One region of the Microbacterium sp. NPDC056057 genome, then DNA from elsewhere that is predicted to be linked to it. Evidence: predicted binding sites of a transcription regulator. Region 1 holds the regulator's gene; each other region holds the start of a gene.
What was found. The regulator LexA, encoded in region 1, represses DNA repair genes until DNA is damaged. The targets are predictions, from matches to a motif close to TCGAACANNTGTTCGA.
Positions count from the first base shown of each region.

Region 2: ACFC1K_RS02685 (DUF222 domain-containing protein) is a predicted target of LexA. The motif match lies at 2,062-2,077, and genes of this name have one in related genera.
Region 3: ACFC1K_RS00625 (Rv2578c family radical SAM protein) is a predicted target of LexA. The motif match lies at 4,993-5,008, and genes of this name have one in related genera.

Region 1 covers NZ_JBHJWS010000005.1:28,322-34,587, forward strand. The annotation lists gene ACFC1K_RS18810 (SseB family protein) at 1-635, opposite strand, end outside; gene priA (bifunctional 1-(5-phosphoribosyl)-5-((5-phosphoribosylamino)methylideneamino)imidazole-4-carboxamide isomerase/phosphoribosylanthranilate isomerase PriA) at 619-1,365, opposite strand; gene hisH (imidazole glycerol phosphate synthase subunit HisH) at 1,438-2,109, opposite strand; gene hisB (imidazoleglycerol-phosphate dehydratase HisB) at 2,106-2,714, opposite strand; gene ACFC1K_RS18830 (histidinol-phosphate transaminase) at 2,711-3,805, opposite strand; gene ACFC1K_RS18835 (LysM peptidoglycan-binding domain-containing protein) at 3,864-4,274, opposite strand; gene lexA (transcriptional repressor LexA) at 4,538-5,218, shown strand; gene ACFC1K_RS18845 (hypothetical protein) at 5,329-6,266, shown strand, end outside.
Region 2 covers NZ_JBHJWS010000001.1:637,055-643,320, reverse strand. The annotation lists gene rpsN (30S ribosomal protein S14) at 1-96, opposite strand, end outside; gene rpmG (50S ribosomal protein L33) at 100-270, opposite strand; gene rpmB (50S ribosomal protein L28) at 270-506, opposite strand; gene ACFC1K_RS02685 (DUF222 domain-containing protein) at 717-2,051, opposite strand; gene ACFC1K_RS02680 (SCO7613 C-terminal domain-containing membrane protein) at 2,335-6,266, shown strand, end outside.
Region 3 covers NZ_JBHJWS010000001.1:159,328-165,593, reverse strand. The annotation lists gene ACFC1K_RS00645 (DEAD/DEAH box helicase) at 1-525, shown strand, start outside; gene ACFC1K_RS00640 (glycosyltransferase) at 537-1,814, opposite strand; gene ACFC1K_RS00635 (TetR/AcrR family transcriptional regulator) at 2,062-2,724, opposite strand; gene ACFC1K_RS00630 (alpha/beta fold hydrolase) at 2,795-3,718, shown strand; gene ACFC1K_RS00625 (Rv2578c family radical SAM protein) at 3,857-4,984, opposite strand; gene ACFC1K_RS00620 (M15 family metallopeptidase) at 5,106-6,266, shown strand, end outside.

The sequences.
Region 1 (6,266 bases):
AGTCGCGCATCGGGGTCGCCGGCCTCGACGGCGAGGTCGATGACCGACAGCTCACCGCCGATGCTCTCGTGGAGCCCCGCCACGACTTCGGGCGACAGGAAGCTCGGCTCCCACGGGAGGCCCTGGCCGATCGCCCACACGGCGGGGCGCCGGATGACGAACTCGGTCTCGGACGCCGGATCCACCACGATGAGGTCGGTGTCGTCGGCCGCAGCAGACAGGGCGGTGCGGACGCCGTCGGCCGGAACCGGCCGGGCCGCGGCATCCCATCGCCTCATCGTGTCGACCGACGTGAAGACGGGCAGCACGCGACGGCCGTCGGGAGCGGCCACCGTGACGATGGAGAGCTCCTGCGTCTTGTCGACCTCGAGACCGTGCGCCCCGATGCCGTGGTCGCCCATCTCGGCGACGAGCGGGATCAGCAGGCGCGCCGCCCGGTAGGCGTCGACGACCTCGCGCTGACCGCCCGTTCCCGCGCGGAACGCGGTGAGCGCGGCGAGCAGCGCCGGATCGGCCGAGCCGTCGTCGGAGGAGTGCGCGTTCGCCTGGAAGCTGCGACCCTCCCACGGCACGCCGGCGGAGTCGCCGCCGTGCGCGTGGCCGTGGTGGCCGTGGGGGTCAGTGTCCGGCGACATCCAGCGCCTCGGCGAGCGTGAAGGCTCCGGCGTACAGCGCCTTGCCCACGATCGCGCCCTCGACGCCGAGCGGGACGAGGTCGCGCAGTGCCGCGATGTCGTCGAGGCTCGACACGCCGCCCGAGGCGACGATCGGCTTCGGGGTGCGCGTGGTCAGCTCGCGCAGGAGGTCGAGGTTCGGGCCCTTGAGGGTGCCGTCCTTCGTGACGTCGGTGACGACGTAGCGGCTGCAGCCGGCCGCTTCGAGGCGGTCGAGCACGGTCCACAGGTCGCCGCCCTCGCGCGTCCAGCCGCGCGCGGCGAGCGTCGTGCCGCGCACGTCCAGGCCCACGGCGATCGCGTCGCCGTAGCGGCCGATGACGTCGGCGGCCCACTCGGGGTTCTCGAGCGCCGCGGTGCCGAGGTTGATGCGCGACGCGCCGCTCTCGAGGGCCGCCTCGAGCGTGCGGTCGTCGCGGATCCCGCCTGAGAGCTCGACCTGCACGCCGCGGACCTGCTTGATGACCTTGCGGAGCACGCCGGCGTTGCTGCCACGACCGAACGCGGCGTCGAGGTCGACGAGGTGGATCCACTCGGCACCCTGCCGCGCGAAGTCGAGGGCTGCGTCGACGGGGTCGCCGTAGCTGGTCTCGGTGCCGGCCTCGCCCTGCGTCAGGCGGACGGCCTTGCCGTCGGCGACATCGACGGCGGGCAGGAGGACGAGCTTGGGTGTGGACGCGAAATCGTTCATGGATCCTGACTCAGACGTGGGGAAGCTGTGGGGCGGATCACGGAAGCACGCGCTCCCGCAGACGGCACGGTCTCAGAGGGTAGCCCCGCCGAGGCCGTCGATCCAATTCGTGAGAAGACGGATGCCGGCATCCCCGGATTTCTCCGGGTGGAACTGCGTGGCCGACAGCGGCCCGTTCTCGACCGCGGCGAGGAACGGCGTGCCGTACTCGCACCACGTCAGGACGGGCTCGGGGAACGGCGGCTGGACGTCGAGCAGCCACTTCTGCGCACCGAACGAGTGGACGAAGTAGAACCGCTCGTGCTCGATGCCCCGGAAGAGGCGCGAGCCCTCGCCCGGCTCGACGGTGTTCCAGCCCATGTGAGGCAGCACGGGGGCGTCGAGCTCGGTCACGACGCCCGGCCACTCCCCCATGCCCTCGGTGTCGACACCGCGCTCCACGCCGCGCTCGAAGAAGATCTGCATGCCGACGCACACGCCGAGCACCGGGCGGCCGCCGGCGAGCCGGCGTTCGATGAGCTCGTCGCCGCGGCTCGCGCGCAGCGCCTCGGCCACCGCGCGGAACGCGCCGACACCGGGCACGAAGAGCCCGTCGGCGTCCATGATCAGACCGCGATCGGAGGTCAGCCGCGCGTCGGCGCCCGCCGCGACCAAGGCCTTGACCGCGGAGTGGACATTGCCCGACCCGTAGTCGAGGACGGCGACGAGCGGCTTCTCCCGCTCGGCGGGAGCGCTTTCGGTCACAGGGCGCCCTTCGTGCTCGGGATGCCCTCGACGAGCGGGTCGAGCGCCTTCGCCTGGCGGAACGCGCGGGCGAACGCCTTGTACTCCGCCTCGGCGATGTGGTGCGGGTCGCGCCCCGACAGCACGCGGACGTGCACGGTCAGTGCCGCGTTGAAAGAGATGGCCTCGAAGGTGTGTCGCACGAGCGAGCCGGTGAAGTGGCCGCCGATGAGGTGGTGCTCGAAGCCGGCGGGCTCGCCGGTGTGCACCAGGTAGGGGCGGCCGCTGATGTCGACCACGGCCTGCGCGAGCGCCTCGTCGAGCGGCACCAGAGCGTCGCCGTAGCGCGAGATGCCCGACTTGTCGCCGAGGGCCTCGCGGATCGCCTGGCCGAGCACGATCGAGATGTCTTCGACGGTGTGGTGGGCGTCGATGTCGGTGTCGCCCGATGCCCGCACGGTGAGGTCGGTGAGCGAGTGCTTCGCGAACGCGGTCAGGAGGTGGTCGAAGAACGGCACCGTGGTGTCGATGCGGCTCCGGCCGGTGCCGTCGAGATCGAGCTCCAGCTCGACTGTCGACTCACTCGTCGCCCGGCGCAGCGAGGCGGTACGTGGTGCGGCGCTCATGCCGCCGATCCTACCGAGGCGAGGGCGTCGAGGAATGCGGTGGTCTCGTCCGCGGTGCCCGCGGTGACCCGCAGGTGCGACGGGATGCCGACGTCGCGGATGAGCACCCCCTCGTCGTACAGGGCCTGCCAGGTGGCCGCGGGATCGGCCACACCGCCGAACAGCACGAAGTTCGTCCAGGACTCGTGGGGCGTGTAGCCGAGCGCCTCGACCGTGGCCGAGATGCGATCGCGCTGGGAGACGATCTCGTCGACCATGCCCAGCATGACCGGAGCATGACGCAGCGCGGCGGACGCCGCCGCCTGAGTCAGCGCGCTGAGGTGGTACGGCAGGCGCACGAGCCGCAGTGCGTCGATGAGGGCGGGATCGGCGGCCAGGTAGCCGACGCGCGCCCCGGCGAACGCGAAGGCCTTGCTCATGGTGCGCGACACGACCAAGCGCTCGCGCCCGGGCAGCAGCGTCAGCGCCGAGCGCTCGTCGTGCGGGGCGAACTCGAAGTACGCCTCGTCGACGATGACGATTCCGTCGGTCGCCTCGTACACCGCCTCCACGACGTCCAGGCCGAGAGGGGTCCCGGTCGGGTTGTTCGGCGAGCACAGGAAGATCACGTCGGGCGAGGCGTCCGCGATCTGGGATGCCGCGTCTTCGGCGTCGATCGTGAAGTCGGCCGATCGGGTGCCCGAGATCCATTCCGCACCCGTGCCGCGCGTCAGCAGCGGATACATCGAGTACGTGGGCGTGAACCCGAACGCGGTACGCCCCGGCCCTGCGAAGGCCTGCAGGATGTGCTGCAGCACCTCGTTCGAGCCGTTCGCGGCCCAGATCTGGTCGCGGGTGAGGCCGTGACCGAGATAGTCGGCGAAGCCCTCGCGCAGGGCGGTGAACTCGCGGTCGGGGTAGCGGTTGACGTCGCGCAGAGCGAGTGCGATCGAGTCGAGGATGTCGTCTGCGACCTCGGCCGGAACCGGATGCGTGTTCTCGTTGACGTTCAGGGCGACCGGAAGCGGTGCTTGCGGGGCGCCGTAGGGCTTCTGCCCCCGGAGGTCGGCGCGCAGGGGGAGATCTTCGAGACGTGCACTCACCCATCCCATGGTAGGCCCGTGCGTCGGGACGCCCTCGCCGCGTGACGCCGCGCGACGCACCGCGGGATCAGCGGTCGTAGGCCGCCGGGATCGCGAGACGCTGGCCCGCCTGCACGAGGACGGTGTCGAGGGCGTTCAGCCGCACGAGCTCGTCGACGACGTCGCGCGGGTCGCGGTCGGGGGCGACCTCTTCGGCGATCGTCCACAGCGATTCGCCGGGCGCGACGGTGACGGTGCTGAACGAACCGGCGGGAGCGCCCGCGTCGCGCGAGGCGAGCGCCGCGCCGCCGCCGAGCACCGCGACGCTCAGGGCGATCACAGCCGGAAGAGCGGCCAGCACGGCGAGCACGCGACGACCGCGCATCGTCAACCGCAGACGCGTTGATCGTCCGGCCACGGCACGCGTGGCGCGCTGGGCTGCGGCGCCGGCGGCGCGGGCCGGCGACGGGACGGACGTCGTGAAGTCGATCGCGGTCATGCTCGTCTCCTCCTGATGGGGAGAGATTCGCATTCTCCACTCGGCCGGGAGTGAAGAATACGAACCTCTCTTCCGAAGCTATCTTCGAGTCTGTACGATGTCAATACCGGGTTCCGACGTCGATCTCTCGAACGCGACACGCGGCGAGGTTGCCACCTCAACGCCGGGGATCCGGATACGGTTTCGATACGAGAACCCCACCACGGGCCTCCGACATTCGAAGAAACAGCGCTCGGCGGCCGAGCGCAGGACGGAGCCGGAAGATGAGCGACGCGGCCGGGCGAGAGAAGCCCCAGACCCGCCGGCGCAAGAGCCTGAGCGAGAAGCAGCTCGCGATCCTCGAAGTGATCCAGCGCTCGATCGCCCGCCACGGCTACCCGCCCAGCATGCGCGAGATCGGCGATGCGGTCGGCCTCAAGTCGCTGTCGAGCGTCACGCACCAGCTCAACCAGCTCGAGCTGAGCGGTTACCTGCGGCGCGACGCGGGCAAGACCCGCGCCATGGAGGTCCTCATCGACCTGCCCGGGACCGCCACCGAGAGCCCCGCCGACGCCGCGCCGTCGGTCGGCGACGCCGCGCTCGTGCCGCTGGTCGGCCGCATCGCCGCGGGCGTACCCATCACGGCCGAGCAGCAGGTGGAGGAGATCTTCCCCCTCCCGCGCCAGCTCGTCGGCAAGGGCGACCTGTTCATGCTCAAGGTCTCCGGTGAGTCGATGATCGACGCCGCGATCTGCGACGGCGACTGGGTCGTGGTGCGATCGCAGGCCACCGCCGACAACGGCGACATCGTCGCCGCGATGCTCGACGGCGAGGCGACCGTGAAGACGTTCCGCCAGCGCGACGGCCACACCTGGCTCCTCCCCCGCAACTCCGCGTTCGAGCCGATCCTGGGCGACGACGCCACCGTGCTCGGCAAGGTCGTCGCGGTGCTGCGCGCTGTCTGACGCTTTCGGGTACGCGTCGGGTCACGTCTTCGACCACCGTTCAGGCACAGTTCGACACCAACCGGTGCGGTGGGTGGCGGTGGATCACGACCAGGCGCTATAAGGGGGGAATGACCGCCGCAACGCCCTCGCTCGACGTTTCCGACCTCCAGGCGCGTCTGGAGGCGCTCGAGGCCGAGAACGCGCTGCTCAAAGCGGGCACGGAACCCGCACCGGCCGCGGTCAGGGCGGCGAGCCGACCGGCCGGCAGCGGCTGGCGCGCGTTCTTCTCCGCGCTGTGCATCGTGATCGCGTCGATCCTCGTCCCGATCTCGATCGTCACCGCGTGGGCGCGGCTGGAGCTCGTCGACGAGGCCGCGTTCGTGCAGACGCTGGCCCCGCTCGCCGACGACCCCGCCGTGCAGCAGATGATCATCGTCGAGACCGTCGAGGCCGTGCAGGCCCAGGTCGATTTCGAGGAGCTGACGGCCAACGTCTTCGACGGCATCGATCAGCTCGGGCTGCCGCCGCGCGCATCACAGGCCCTCAAGCTGCTTCAGGCACCGGCCGCGGAGGGACTCCAGAACCTCCTCACGCAGACCGTCACGCGCGTCGTCGAGTCGGACGCCTTCGCCGACACCTGGACGGCGACCACCCGCGCCGCCCACCGCGCCCTGACCGCCGCGGCCACGTCCGACGGCGGCGGCATCGTGGTGATGAACGACCAAGGCCTCGGCATCCAGCTCGGGGCGATCGTCGAGCGCGTCAAGCAGAACCTCATCGATCGCGGCGTCGGCATCGCGCAGCTGATCCCGGCCGTCGACAAGGTCATCATCATCGGCACCGGCGACACCCTCGTGACCATCCGCACCACCTACGCCCTCGCCACGGCCCTGGGCTGGTGGCTGCCGATCATCACGATCGGGCTCTTCGTGCTCGGCATTCTCATCGCGCGCCGCCGGAGCACGGCGGTGCTCGGCTCGGGCATCGGGTTCGCGCTCGGCGGCGGTGCTCTGGCGATCGCGTTCGCCGTCGGATACCCGGTCATCGGGCAGACGGCCGCACAGCT
Region 2 (6,266 bases), on a different contig from region 1:
AACGAGCGCCTTCTTCAGCTCAAGGCGCTTGGCGGCGTAGCGGTCGACGACCTCCTGGCGCTGCTTGTTGCGCGCGATCTTGCTCTTCTTAGCCATGGATCAACGCTCCTCTCGGAAATCGACGTGCTTGCGGATGACCGGGTCGTACTTCTTGAGCACGATGCGGTCGGGGTTGTTGCGGCGGTTCTTGCGCGTGACGTAGGTGTAACCCGTGCCCGCGGTCGAACGCAGCTTGATGATCGGACGGACGTCCTGTGCCTTCTTGGCCATTAGAGCTTCACACCCTTCGCCTGGAGGTCACGCACGACCGCCTCGATGCCGCGAGCGTCGATGACCTTGATGCCCTTGGCCGAAACGTTCAGCTTGATGTTGCGACCCAGCGACGGAACGAAGTAGGTCTTCTTCTGCACGTTCGGGTCGAAGCGGCGCTTCGTCCGGCGGTGCGAGTGCGAGATGTTGTGACCGAAGCCGGGAACTGCTCCAGTCACCTGGCACACTGCTGCCATAGTGATGTCTCCTTAGTACCGTGAGGCCGGACGGCCTCACCCAAGATCCCTTGTCTGCACCCCGCGCCGGATCCGGCCGGTGAAGGCCCGCGAACTGGTGTGGGATACGTACTGCGTGCTGGAGGCGCGCAGACAAAGAGTCAGTCTAGCACGGAGGGATGCTGCGCCCCGCCGACTCCCACCGGCGCCGGGCAAAGCGCATCCCGGCGGTCAGGCGGTGAGCGTGTAGCGAGACTTGCCGGCGAGGCGTGGAGTGCACTGGGCGTCGATCCACGGCGGGGGTATGAGCCACACCTTCGCATCGATGCCGGGACCGTCGACGCGGATCTCCCACCCGTCGGCATGGAGCCGATGATGACACCCGGTGCACAGCAGGACGCCGTTCTCGAGGTCGGTGCGCCCGCCGTCGCGATCCCACCACTCGAGGTGGTGCCCGTGGCACCACGCCGGTGGCGCTCCGCAGCCGGCGCATCCGCCGTCGCGTTCGCCGAGCGCGAGCTTCTGCACGGGGGTGAAGAGGCGCTTCGCGCGCCCCCAGTCGAGGATCTCGCTGTCACCGCCGAGCACGCACGGGATGATCTGCGCATCTGCCGCCAGGCGGCGCACCGCGGACGCCGGGATCGACTGGGCGATGCCATCGATCGTCGCGGCGCCCGTGCCCGCCTCGAGATCTGCGAGGTCCATCCGCACGACGACAGTCGCGGTCACCCCAGTGGGCACCCGGTCGCACCCGATCGCGTGGCGGCAGAGGTCCGCCAGCGCATCCGCTTGAATCTGCCGAACCGATCGCGGGTCACGGTCGACCTCGTCGGTGTGTTCGTTTCGGCGCAGTGCGTCGCCGACGAGCGCGTCGAGCGCCGCTTTGACAGGCGCTCCCGTCTCAGGGTCGAGCTTGGCGGAGATCACCAGCATCCCGTCGCGCTCGTGCATCTGGAACGTCCGCTCGGACACAAGCTGCTCGTGTCGCGGTTCGATGCCGTCGGGATCGAGGTGCGCCTCAGCGCGGGCCAGCAGCTTGCCGAGTTCGTCGGGGCGCAACCCCGGAGCCAGCCCCACGAGCTGCCGCTCTGCTTCGTCGAGCCGGGCCGCATCGACGCGCACGGCCAGCCGGTCGAGCAGGCTGATGATCGCGGCCGCCGCCGTCATGCCGATCCCGCCGCCCGCCACCGCCTCGGCGACATGCGGGTGCTTCGCGGGCAGCGCCTCACCGGTGAGCGACACCCGAGGCGCGGTCGCCTCACCGACCTGCACGATGCGCACCGCCTCACCGACGCTCGTGCCGGTGGTCGTCGAGATCAGCACCGCCGGCGATGCGAAACCCTGCTTCTTCGCGAGCGAATCCTTGCCGAGCTCTCGGCGCGACTGCCGCGAGATCTCGGCCGCTACGGGGGCGAACGCGGCATCGACATGACGCTTCAGCGCACCGAACGCTTGGTTCACCGCCACGAGCTCCGCCGGCGTCAGAGCGCCGGCAGGACGGTCGCCGCCCGCGGTCGCCAGCGCGTGTAGCGCCTCTGCGATGCCGTCGAGCGGGGTTGCTTCCATGGCTCGATATTAGAACATATCTACGACATTGAGACCGCCCCTGGAACCGGCTGAGAGTTGGGGCCCTTCGGCGCCGGCACCCGCTCTCCGTGCGCCTTCTTGGCGCTGCCCTGTCCCCGCGATACCCCTCCTCAGCGCTGCATTCCGCCACGGGAATGCATCCTCGGGGTTGCTCCAAGACAGCAGGCCCCGGCGGCGCGCCGCGTTGTGCGCCCCTACAAAATCCCACACCGAACCGCATTCCGGGTGGACCATGTCGTCAATCCCGGGAGAGGGGATGGACATGCGCGCAACGCACGACGACGGACCCCTGTGGCCTGCGTCTCCCTTCGATCTCGCCGACGCGCACCGATGCCCGTCGTGCTTCACCGCCGTCACCGCGCGGGTATGCCCCGCGTGCGGCTTCGCGTTGACCGACCCGGGCGCCCCGCGCGTGCTCGAGCTCGGCCGCCAGATGCTCACGCTGGAGCTGTCGCGTCAGCAGCTGATGGACGAGATCCGCCTCGCGCACGCGACGGCTCTGGTGGCGAAAGCCGTCCCCACGCCCCCTCCAGGCGCCGCTGACGCGTCGCCCGGAGCCTCCGGGCGCGTGGGCCCAGCTGCGCCCGCAACGCTCGCGGCTCCGCCGGAGCTCGTCGCGGCCGAGGCCGTCGTCGACGCAGGCGTCGCCGTGCACCTGGCGCCCGCCGCCGAGGCGATGCTCGGCGCCCCGGCACCGCCGACCGGCGCCATCACCGTCGTGGCCGAGCCCGCGGCGGAGGGCGCGTCCCTCACAGCGCCCGACGCGATCGAGCTCGTGACCGTGCCGGAGTCCACCCCCGCGGCAGCCGCGGCGACGCGACCCGAGATCGTCGTGCCCCCGAAGCCGCCCGCACCCGCCGCCTCTGGCCCGCAAGGACCCGGGCCGTCCGCACCGGTCGCGGTGGCGGCATCCGCTCCCCGCCGCCGGCTGACCGTGCCGGTCCTGCTGCTCATCGTCGGCGTGTCGCTGGTCGGCATCGCCGCCGTGTTCTTCCTGCTGCTGGCGTGGTTCCTGTGGGGCATCGCGGTGCGCGCGCTCATCATCGGCGGCATCACGCTCGCGACGATCGCGCTGGCCTCGTGGCTGCGCCGCCGCGATCTGGGGGCGACGGCCGAAGGCATCGGCGCGCTGGGTGTGGGACTGCTCGCGCTGGACGCGTGGGCCGTGCGGGCGAACGACCTGTTCGGCACCGGGTCGACCGACGCCGCACTGTACGCGGGGGTGTCCGCTCTCGTCGTCGCGGTGATCTGCCGCCTGTGGGCGCGCGTCTCGCGCCTGCGCGGACCCGACCTCGCCGCCTCGCTCGCCTTTCCCGCGGGCCTCGGACTCCTCGCGGGCGGACTGACGTCGCTGCCGCCCGCGGAAGCCCTCACCGCGGGCCTGCTCGGAGCCGCCGCCGGCGGGCTGGTGCACGCGCTTCCTTCGCCCTGGTCGTCGGCGCGGCGCGGCGAGGACCACGCTGCCGAGCGCCTGGTGCTCGCGCTCAGCGGGGTGGGTGCCCTGGTCGGTGCGGGTCTCACCGCGGCGTTCTTGACCGCGGACGCGCTGCCGGTCGTGATCTGGTCGAGCATCGGACTCGTTGTGCTCGGCGCCGCGCACGCGTGGCTCGCCCATCGGCCGGTCGACGGTGCTCGCCTGCCCGCCGCCGCCGTGGTCTCGGGCGTCGCCTCGGTGGTCGCAGCAGCGGCCGCGGGTCTCGCGGGGTGGCAGCTCGCAGTGCGCAGCGACCTCCCGGTGTACGGCGTGCTGGTCGCCCCGGTGCTCGCCGTGCTCGTCGCCGTCGCGATCGACGTCGTGCGCAGCCGACGCGGCACACCCGCGTGGGTGCCCGCGGCGATCGCATCCGCGGTCGTCGCCGGGCTGTCGATCGTCGCGATCACCGTCACGTGGGCGATGCAGGCGGTCCTCACGATCGGCGCCGCGTGGACGGTGTGGCGGACGGATGCCTTGACCCTGCCGGCGGGAGCCCCCGAGGCCCCGCTGCTCGCGGTGATCTCCGCCGTGGTCATCGGCGGCCTGCTGCTCGCAACCCCCACGCTCCGCGGACCGGTGGCGCGCCCGTTCGTGCCGGTCGTGGCGACCGTCCTCCTGCTGGTCGCGGGCGCGCGGACGGCCGTCCCGGCCGCGCTGGTCGGGATCGCGGTCGTACTGGTCGTCGCCGCGGTCGCCGTCGTCGCGGCGCTGCGGATCCGCGAGCGCCGCCGCCGCGTCGGCGACGTCGCCGACGGCGCGGTCGATCCCGACGCCGGGCTCCTGGCCCGCGGCCTTCCGATCGGCTACCTGGTCGCCGGCGGGATCGCCGCCGCGACCGCGTACGTCGGCGGCGTGGCCACGCCGTGGCTGTGGCTCGTCGGGATCGGTGTCTCGATGGCGTACCCGATCGCCCTGCGGCTCGTGCTGCGGCCGACCGACATCTCTGCGGTCGTGGCGGTCGTCGCCCCGGTCGCCGTCGCCGCGCTGTCGACGGTGTTCGCGCCGAGCGCCCTCGCCGCGGTGACGGGCCTGACGGGCGAGCCGGGCCCGGTGATCGCGACGCTGCTGCAGTGGGTGGCCCTCGCGACCCTCGTCGCCGCGATCGTGCTGCCTGTGGAACGCGCAAGCCGCATCGCGCTGGCCGTCGCCGCCGAGGTGCTCGTGGCGTTCAGCCTCATCGGCGCGTTCATCGCCGTGACGACGCCGGATGCCGAGCCCTCGGCGAACCCGCTGCTGACGGCGATCGGCGAGCCGGGCCTCGGTATCGCGCGGGGCGCCCTGCTCCTCGCCGGTCTCACGAGTGTCGCCTTCGGCGTCACCCGCATCGCCGGGGTGCCGACGATCCTCGCCGCGGCACTGGCGGCCCCGGTCGCGGCCGCGACGACCTACGACGTGCTCGGCACGTTCGGTCTGCGCGACACGGACGGGGCGCCGCTCGCCCTCATCGCCGCGGCGGTCGTCGCCCCGCTCGTCTCGGCAGCCACCGCGTTCCCGCGTCGCACCGCGGACGCGGCGCCATCCGTGCCGGTCTCGCAGTGGCCGGCCGACATCGCCCCTGCACCACCGCGACCGCGCCCGACGGATCGCGTGCTCCGCAGGCTCGCCGCCGATCTGGGCGCTGCCCTCACGGTGCTCGTCGTGGTGTGGCCGGTGGCTCCTCTGCTCGTCTGGGCCGCACTCGCGATCGTCGCCGTCGGCTTCACCGCGGCATCCGTTTCTCGCGGGTGGGCGGGGACGATCGCGGCGGATCCTGCCGACGATCGCTTCGCGATGACGCGCAACGGGATGCCGCTCCTCGACGCCCCGCGCCGCCTGCTGGCGTGGCCGGCGGTCGTCGCCGCGATCGCGGCGTGGTGGACATGGCTCGACGCCGGAACACCCGAGACGTATTTCACGGTGGAGTCGTACGTGGTGCCCTCCGCCGTGGTGCTCGTCGCCTTCGCGGCGCTGCTGGTGCGGCTGCGCCGCCGCGTCGAGGCGAGCATCGCCCTCGCCGCCGGTCTCGCGCTCGGGCTGTGGGCGCCCGCCGTCGAGGGGTGGACCGGGGAGCCGCTGCGGGGCGTTGTCATCGCCCTCGTCGCCGTGGCGGTGTGCTTGGCAATGTCGTTCACACCGGTGCGCAGCATCCGTCCCGCCGCTCCTCTCGGGGCCGCCGTCGCCGTGATCGCGATCGGACTGGTCGCCGTCGAGCGCGCGTTCGAAGGGCCGGACTGGCAGGTGCTCTGGCTCGTGCTGCTGGTCGCCGTCGCGTACGCGTCGGGCTGGGGCGCGACCCTCGCCCGGCCGAGCCGTCCGGCGTCCGGGCTCTACGCACTCATCGTGCCCCCGGCCGCCCTCATCGCGGCGATCGTCGCGATCATGCCGCTCGCCGACGAGCCCCGCATCGTGGCCGGGACGATCATCATGCTCGCCGCACTGCACCTCGCCGCCGCGGGACTGAACCGCCTTCCGCTGACCGGCACGACCCGCTGGATCTCGCTCGCGGGAGCCTTCGCCGTCGGCGTCGCGGGCTCGTTCCTGGGTGCGGCGACCGAGGTCGAGGCGGTGGCCCTTCCCGTCGCCGCGATGTGTCTCGTCGGGGCCGTGCTCGGCATGCTCCGGCGTCGACGGGCCGGCGAGGTCTGGCCCGGAGCGGAGGGCCCCGCGTGGATCGTGGGTCTGGTGCTCGCCACCGCGCCGAGCCTCCTGGTCGCGGCCGAGCCCGTGCGCGTGTGGGCGTA
Region 3 (6,266 bases), on a different contig from region 1:
GCCGGCGAGACCCAGCGGACCGGCACCATCGATCATCGTGTGCTCGTGGTCGACCACCGCGACAAGCGCGACATCCTGCGCACGCTGGTCGACCGCAGCGGCAAGACGCTCGTCTTCACGCGCACGCGCGCGTTCGCCGAGATGCTCGCCGACCAGCTGGACGACGTGGGCATCCGCGCGCTCGCGCTCCACGGCGACCTCGATCAGGCCCGCCGCACGCGCAACCTCGAGAAGCTCACGTCGGGTCGCATCGACGTGCTGGTGGCGACGGATGTCGCGGCCCGCGGCATCCATGTCGACGACATCGATCTCGTGGTGCAGGCAGACGCGCCCGACGAGTACAAGACGTACCTGCACCGTTCGGGTCGCACGGGCCGCGCGGGACGCTCGGGCACCGTCGTCACGTTGGTGACGCGCGCGCGCCGCGAGCGGCTCGCCGACCTGCTCGACCGGGCCGACATCGAGGCGCCGTTCGACGAGGTGCGCCCCGGCGACGACCTGCTCGAGGAGCTCGCCGGGCGCTGACGTCACGTCGCTCACCGCCCCGACCGGGCCGCGAACCCTTCGAGCAGTTCGGCCGCACGCGGCGCTCCGCCGAGTGACCTGAGCTCGCCTGCTACGCGGGTGGCGGCATCCCTCATCGCGGTGTCCGCCGAGGCGCGCTCGAAGCCGGCCGCGACCTGCGCCGAGGTGGGCGTGCCGGTGCGGAGGTCGACGCCCGCGCCGGCCCACGCGACACGCGCCGCGATCTCGGGCTTGTCGAGGTCGCCGCCGGCGATGACGAGCGGGATGCCGTGGCTGAGCGCGGCGAGCGTGCCGCCCCACCCGCCGTTGGTGATCATGACCGCGGTGCGGGGGAGGAGCGCGTCATGGGGCAGGAATCCGGCAACCCGTGCGTTCGACGGAACGGCGAACGGCAGTTCGTCGCGGCCACGCACGCCGGTGGACACGACGACGAGCACGTCGCGTTCGGCGAGCGCGTCGAGCGCGGGGCGGATGAGGTCGGTGGGGTCGATGTTCTGCGTGCCCTGCGTGACATGGACCACCGTGCGGCCGTCGAGATCGCCCCACCAGGCCGGGAGCGGCGTGGCTGCGGAAGGCGGCGCAGTCAGCAGACCGACGAAGTCGAGGTGTGCGGGCCGGTCGGTGCGGCCGAAGTCGAGCAGGGGCGATCCGCTCGCGAGGATGCGCCGGGGTGACAGCACCGTCTGCTCGAAGGTGAGGGGGTCCGCGGGCAGGCCGACCGCGACCCGCGCGCGCACGATGGGTTTGGTCAGCGGACGCATCGCGAGCGGTGCGATGCCCCGGAGCGCAGCATCCCGTGTCTTCATGATCGGATTGCGGCCCGGCGTGAGGCCCATGCCGCTCGGTGGTCCCTGTCGGCTGGTGAGGTGGAGCGGCAGGACCGCGATCGTGGCCCGCGGGCAGCCGGACCGGTCGGCGAAGAGGGCCGCGCCGATGGAGGTGTCGTCGGCGACGATCGCGTCCCAGGGCGCGCGGTCCCACTCCGCCTGCAGGTCGGCGACCTGTGCCGGGGCGGTGTTGATCATGACGTCTTCGAGGTTGGCGAAGACCTGGCGGAGGCCTTTGCGCCCCTCGAGCCGGGGGAAGGTCGCGCGCAGATCGTTCTCGTCGAAGTCCGGCGCTTCGTGCCATGGCACATGGACGGCTCCGGATGCCTCGATCCCCGCGCGGAAGGCGCTCCCGGTGTAGAAGCGCACGTCGTGGCCGCGTGCGACCAGCGCCTGGGCGACCGAACGCAGCGGGAGGACATGCCCGGTGAATGGCATGGCCGTCACCAGGAATCGGGCCATTGGGACATCGTGTCGCAACCGGGGGAGACGCACCAGGGCCTCGGTGTGTGTCGGTGGGTGCCGGCGAAACAGGGGAGTTTGGCTGAGACCGGGGGTGGCGACCCGTGTTTCGGCGGGAATCCCGTGGTTCGGCGGCGCATGAGGCCACCTCGGTCGGGCATCGGTTCGCCGAGGTGGCTGCTTTCGCCGCTCCGTCGCGGGTGGCGACCACAAGGGCCCACCCTCGCTGCGCCGGGCGGCGCGAGGATCACCCGGCGGGCGCGGCGCCGATCGAGGCGATGAGCTCGGGGTCGCCGCCGAGGGACGTCAGGCGTGCGCGGAGAGCGACCTCGGCGCGGCGGTAGGGCTCCTCGCTCGTGTGGAGCAGCGAGCGGGTGTTCGCGGCCTCGAGGAACGACACCATCTCGAAGGTGAGCTGACGCGCGTCGTCGAGGAGGGGCAGCTCGCCGGCGGCCATCGCGTACTCGATGCTCACGGTGAGGTAGTCCTCCCACTCGCTCGAGGCGGCGACGATCGCGTCGCGGACGACGCCCGGCTTCGCATCGAACTCCACGGAGGTCGCGGCGAAGAAGCAACCGCCGCGGAACACGCGATCGCGGGAGTAGTCCAGCCAGTCGCCCAGCAGCGTGCACACGCGGATCAGGCCGCGGGGTGTGCGGGCGCGGGCCGGCGCGACGACGCGGTCGATGAAGACCTCACGCGCGGCCGCCACCACGGCGAGCTGCAGCTGCTCCTTCGAGCCGAACAGCGTCGCGATGCCGCTCTTGCTGTGGCCCGAGGCATCCGCCAGCCGCCCGATCGTGAGCCCGTCCAGGCCGTCGACCGTCGCGGTGTCGACCGCGTGTGACAGCACGGCGCGCCGCGACTCGTCGCCTCGGAGGCGGCGGCGGTCGACGGGGGCTTGTGACACAACTCGAGATTACCGTACGATCGTTCGTGTTCATAAGTACGATCGTTCGTATTCTTCTGATCGGAGCATCATGAATCTCGCACTCGCCGCCGGCACATCCGTTCGTGCCGCGGCCGCCCTCTCGCCCCGGTGGGGAGCCGCCGTGGCCATGCCGCTCTTCGGTCATGTCGCGAAGCCGCGACCCGTGCACGCCGACGACGAGGCCACGATGCTGCGCGCGCGCCGGCAGACGGTGCGCATCGCCGGCATCGACCGCCGTGGTGTCGACGTCGACACCTACGAGTGGGGCGACGGCCCGCGCGCGGTCGTGCTGTCGCACGGCTGGAACGGCCGCGCCAGCCAGTTCTCAGCGCTCGTGCGCGAACTCCGCGCCGACGGGTACCGCGTCGTCTCGTTCGACGCGCCCGCGCATGGAGGATCGGGCGGTCGGCACACCTATCTCGTCGACTGGCTCGACGTGTTCGCCGCGCTCCGGGAGCGCCACGGCGGGTTCGACGCCATGGTCGGGCACTCGTTCGGCGGTCTTGCGACGCTGGTGGGCGTCGCCGGCGGCATCGATGCGGCGCGGGTCGTGACGATCGCCGCGCCCGCCGACGCCGACCTGCTGCTGAGTCAGTTCCAGGGCATGCTCGGCTACTCCGGTGCGGTCGCGGCGAGCATGCGCGAGCTCTTCGCGACCCGGTACTTCCCCGGCGAGCCCGACCCGTTCGCGTGGCTGTCGGGCGTGCGGCGCCCGCTTCCGGCCGGGGTGCCACTCCTCGTCGTCCACGACCACGGCGACCGCGTCGTGCCGTTCGCCGAGGCGGGGCGGGTCGTCGCCGCGAACCCCGGGGCGAGGCTGCTCGCGACGAAGGGTCTCGGGCACAACCGCATCCTCACCGACGACGCGGTGCTCGACGCCGTGCTGGACCACGTCCGCTCTCCGCTCGCCATGCGCGCGAGAGATGTCGAGGAGGCCGTGCCACTCGAGAAGCTCAGTCCGGTCGCGGCGTAACGCCCTCGAGCGCACAGAATCGGAGGTCCTCGGTGACACCCCGAGTGGCGGCATCCGTCCTCGGCGTGTCGGACCGGACCTCCGATTCTGTGCGCCGGGCGATCGGCACTCCGCCTCCCAGCCGTCAGTGGGCAGGACTCAGAAGAGCCGAGCGGATGCGTCGGCCCCCGGCTGCGACCGGGAGGAGGCCGCCCGCAACGACGTCGCGGCGGCGCGCCCGCGCGAGGTCGTGATGATCGGCGGCGCGCTGCGGGCATCGGCTCGGTCGGCGAGACCCGCCACGGGCGCGCCACGCGGATTCTCTTCCTCGGCCTGGCCGTCGAGGCCGTGGACGCGCAGCAACGGGCGCACCCGCTTGGCGAGCCACGAGCGGTAGGCCTTCGGTGCGTACGCCGTCGCGCCGGGATAGAGCCCCCGATATGACGACACGAGCTCGGGGTGCCGCTCGGCGAGCCACTCGAGGAACCACTGCTTCGCGCCGGGCCGCAGGTGGAGTGCGCCGTACACGACCCGCACCGCTCCTGCCGCCTTGATGCGGGCGAGTGCGTGGTCGATCGCCGCGATCGAGTCGGTGAGGTGCGGGATGATCGGCATCAGGAACACCGTGACGCGGAACCCCGCCTCCGTCGCCGCGCGCACCGTCTCGAGGCGTGCGGTCGCATTGGGCGTGCCGGGTTCGATGAGGTGCTGCAGCTCGTCGTCGAACACGGCGATCGACATCGCGATCGTCACAGGCACCTGGCTCGCGGCGTCCGTCAGCAGAGGCAGATCCCGCCGCAGCAGCGTGCCCTTCGTGAGGATGGAGAACGGCGTGCCCGACTCGGTCAGGGCCGACACGATCCCGGGCATCAGCTTGTAGCGCCCCTCCGCGCGCTGATACGGGTCGGTGTTCGTACCCAGCATGACCGGATCGTGTTGCCAGGTGCCTCGCCGCAACTCCTTCTCGAGCACCTCGGCGACGTTCACCTTCACCACGACCTGCGTATCGAAGTCTCGCCCCGCATCGAGCTCGAGGTACTCGTGCGTGCCCCGCGCGAAGCAGTAGACGCAGGCATGGCTGCAGCCCCTGTACGGGTTCACGGTCCAGTCGAACGGCATCGCGGAGGCGCCCGGCACGTGGTTGAGGGCGGACTTGCAGAGCACCTCGTGGAACGTCACGCCCGCGAACTCGGGGGTCGTCACCGAGCGCACCAGACCGTTCAGCTGTTCGAGGCCGGGGAGGGCCGCAGCATCCGCCACGCCCAGTTCCTGACCTTGCCATCGCATGCATCCATGAGAACAAAGCTTCGAACTTAAGTCAAGACTGGCGCTGCCGTGTCTAGAACATCGACGGGACGGATGCCGCTTGCCTGGCCAAAACCGGCCGTCGCGGGTAAGAATGGCAGACGTGACGGAGCCTGGCGGGCTCGCTACCCCCCGAGCCGCCCCCGAGACTCGTCGCGCCGCCCGAGCGATGCGCGAAGAGGCTGCGAGGCGTGCCCGCGGAGCGGACTCCGCCCCCGCCGACGTGCCCGCGCCGGTCCCCGATCCCGCCGACGAGTTCCTGGCGTTCGAGCTGCCGAGCGATGAGTTCGTGCCGGGTTCGATCTCGGCGGGCGCACCGTCCACGTTGCCGCTCGACCTCCGCCCGACGGGGGCCGCGCCGCACCGGACCGACTCGACGCCTCACCGCGTTCCCGAGGCGCGCGTGCGCGGACGCCGGCGCGCCGTGCGCTCGCCCCGTCCCGTTGTCAGCGAGCGTCGCGCCGCGCGCGCCGACGGATTGCTCGAGGTCGACGAGAGCGCTCGGCCCGTCCGGCATGCGCGGCCGCGTCGACTGACCAAGCGGCTGGTCCTGGTGGCGGGGCTCGCCACCGGTGCCGCCCTGCTGCTCGGATCCGCGGCGATGACCGCAATGATGCTCCCGTCCGAGCCGCAGGCCGCCGGCGCCGACGCGGCGCTGACGATGACGATGGAGCTGCCCGAGATCGAGCAGCTTCCGGTTCCCCAGGTCGAGGAGTCCCCGCCCGCGGCCGACATCTGCGCGCTTCCCGACGTGGCGGCCGCCGTGCAGCGCGGCGACGACGAGGCCGCGATCGTCGCAGCCGGTGGCGGCGAGGCGTTCCGCGCTGCGGTCGTCGAGGGCCGGGCTCCGTGCGTGAACCTCGGCGACTCCGCCCGCGTCTGGACCGTCATGGACAAGATCCGCCCGGCCAGCCCGATCGACTACCGCCCCAGCGCGCTCGTGCTCCCCGACGGGGTGCGCAACATCGAGGGCGGCGCGCTTCGGTCTGACGCAGCCTCCGCTCTCGCCTCCCTCGTCACCGCCGCCCGCAACGCCGGAGTGGGCGAGATCGCGCTCGAGAGCGGATTCCGGTCGTACCAGACCCAGCAGCAGACGTACGGGCGCCACTTCGCCGAGAAGGGCGAGCGCGCCGACCAGGTGAGTGCGCGGCCCGGATACAGCGAGCACCAGCTGGGACTCAGCGCGGACGTCGTCGCGTGCGCCGGCTCGTGCGGGACGCTTGATCAGATCGCCGCGACGCCGCAGGGTCAGTTCGTCGCCGAG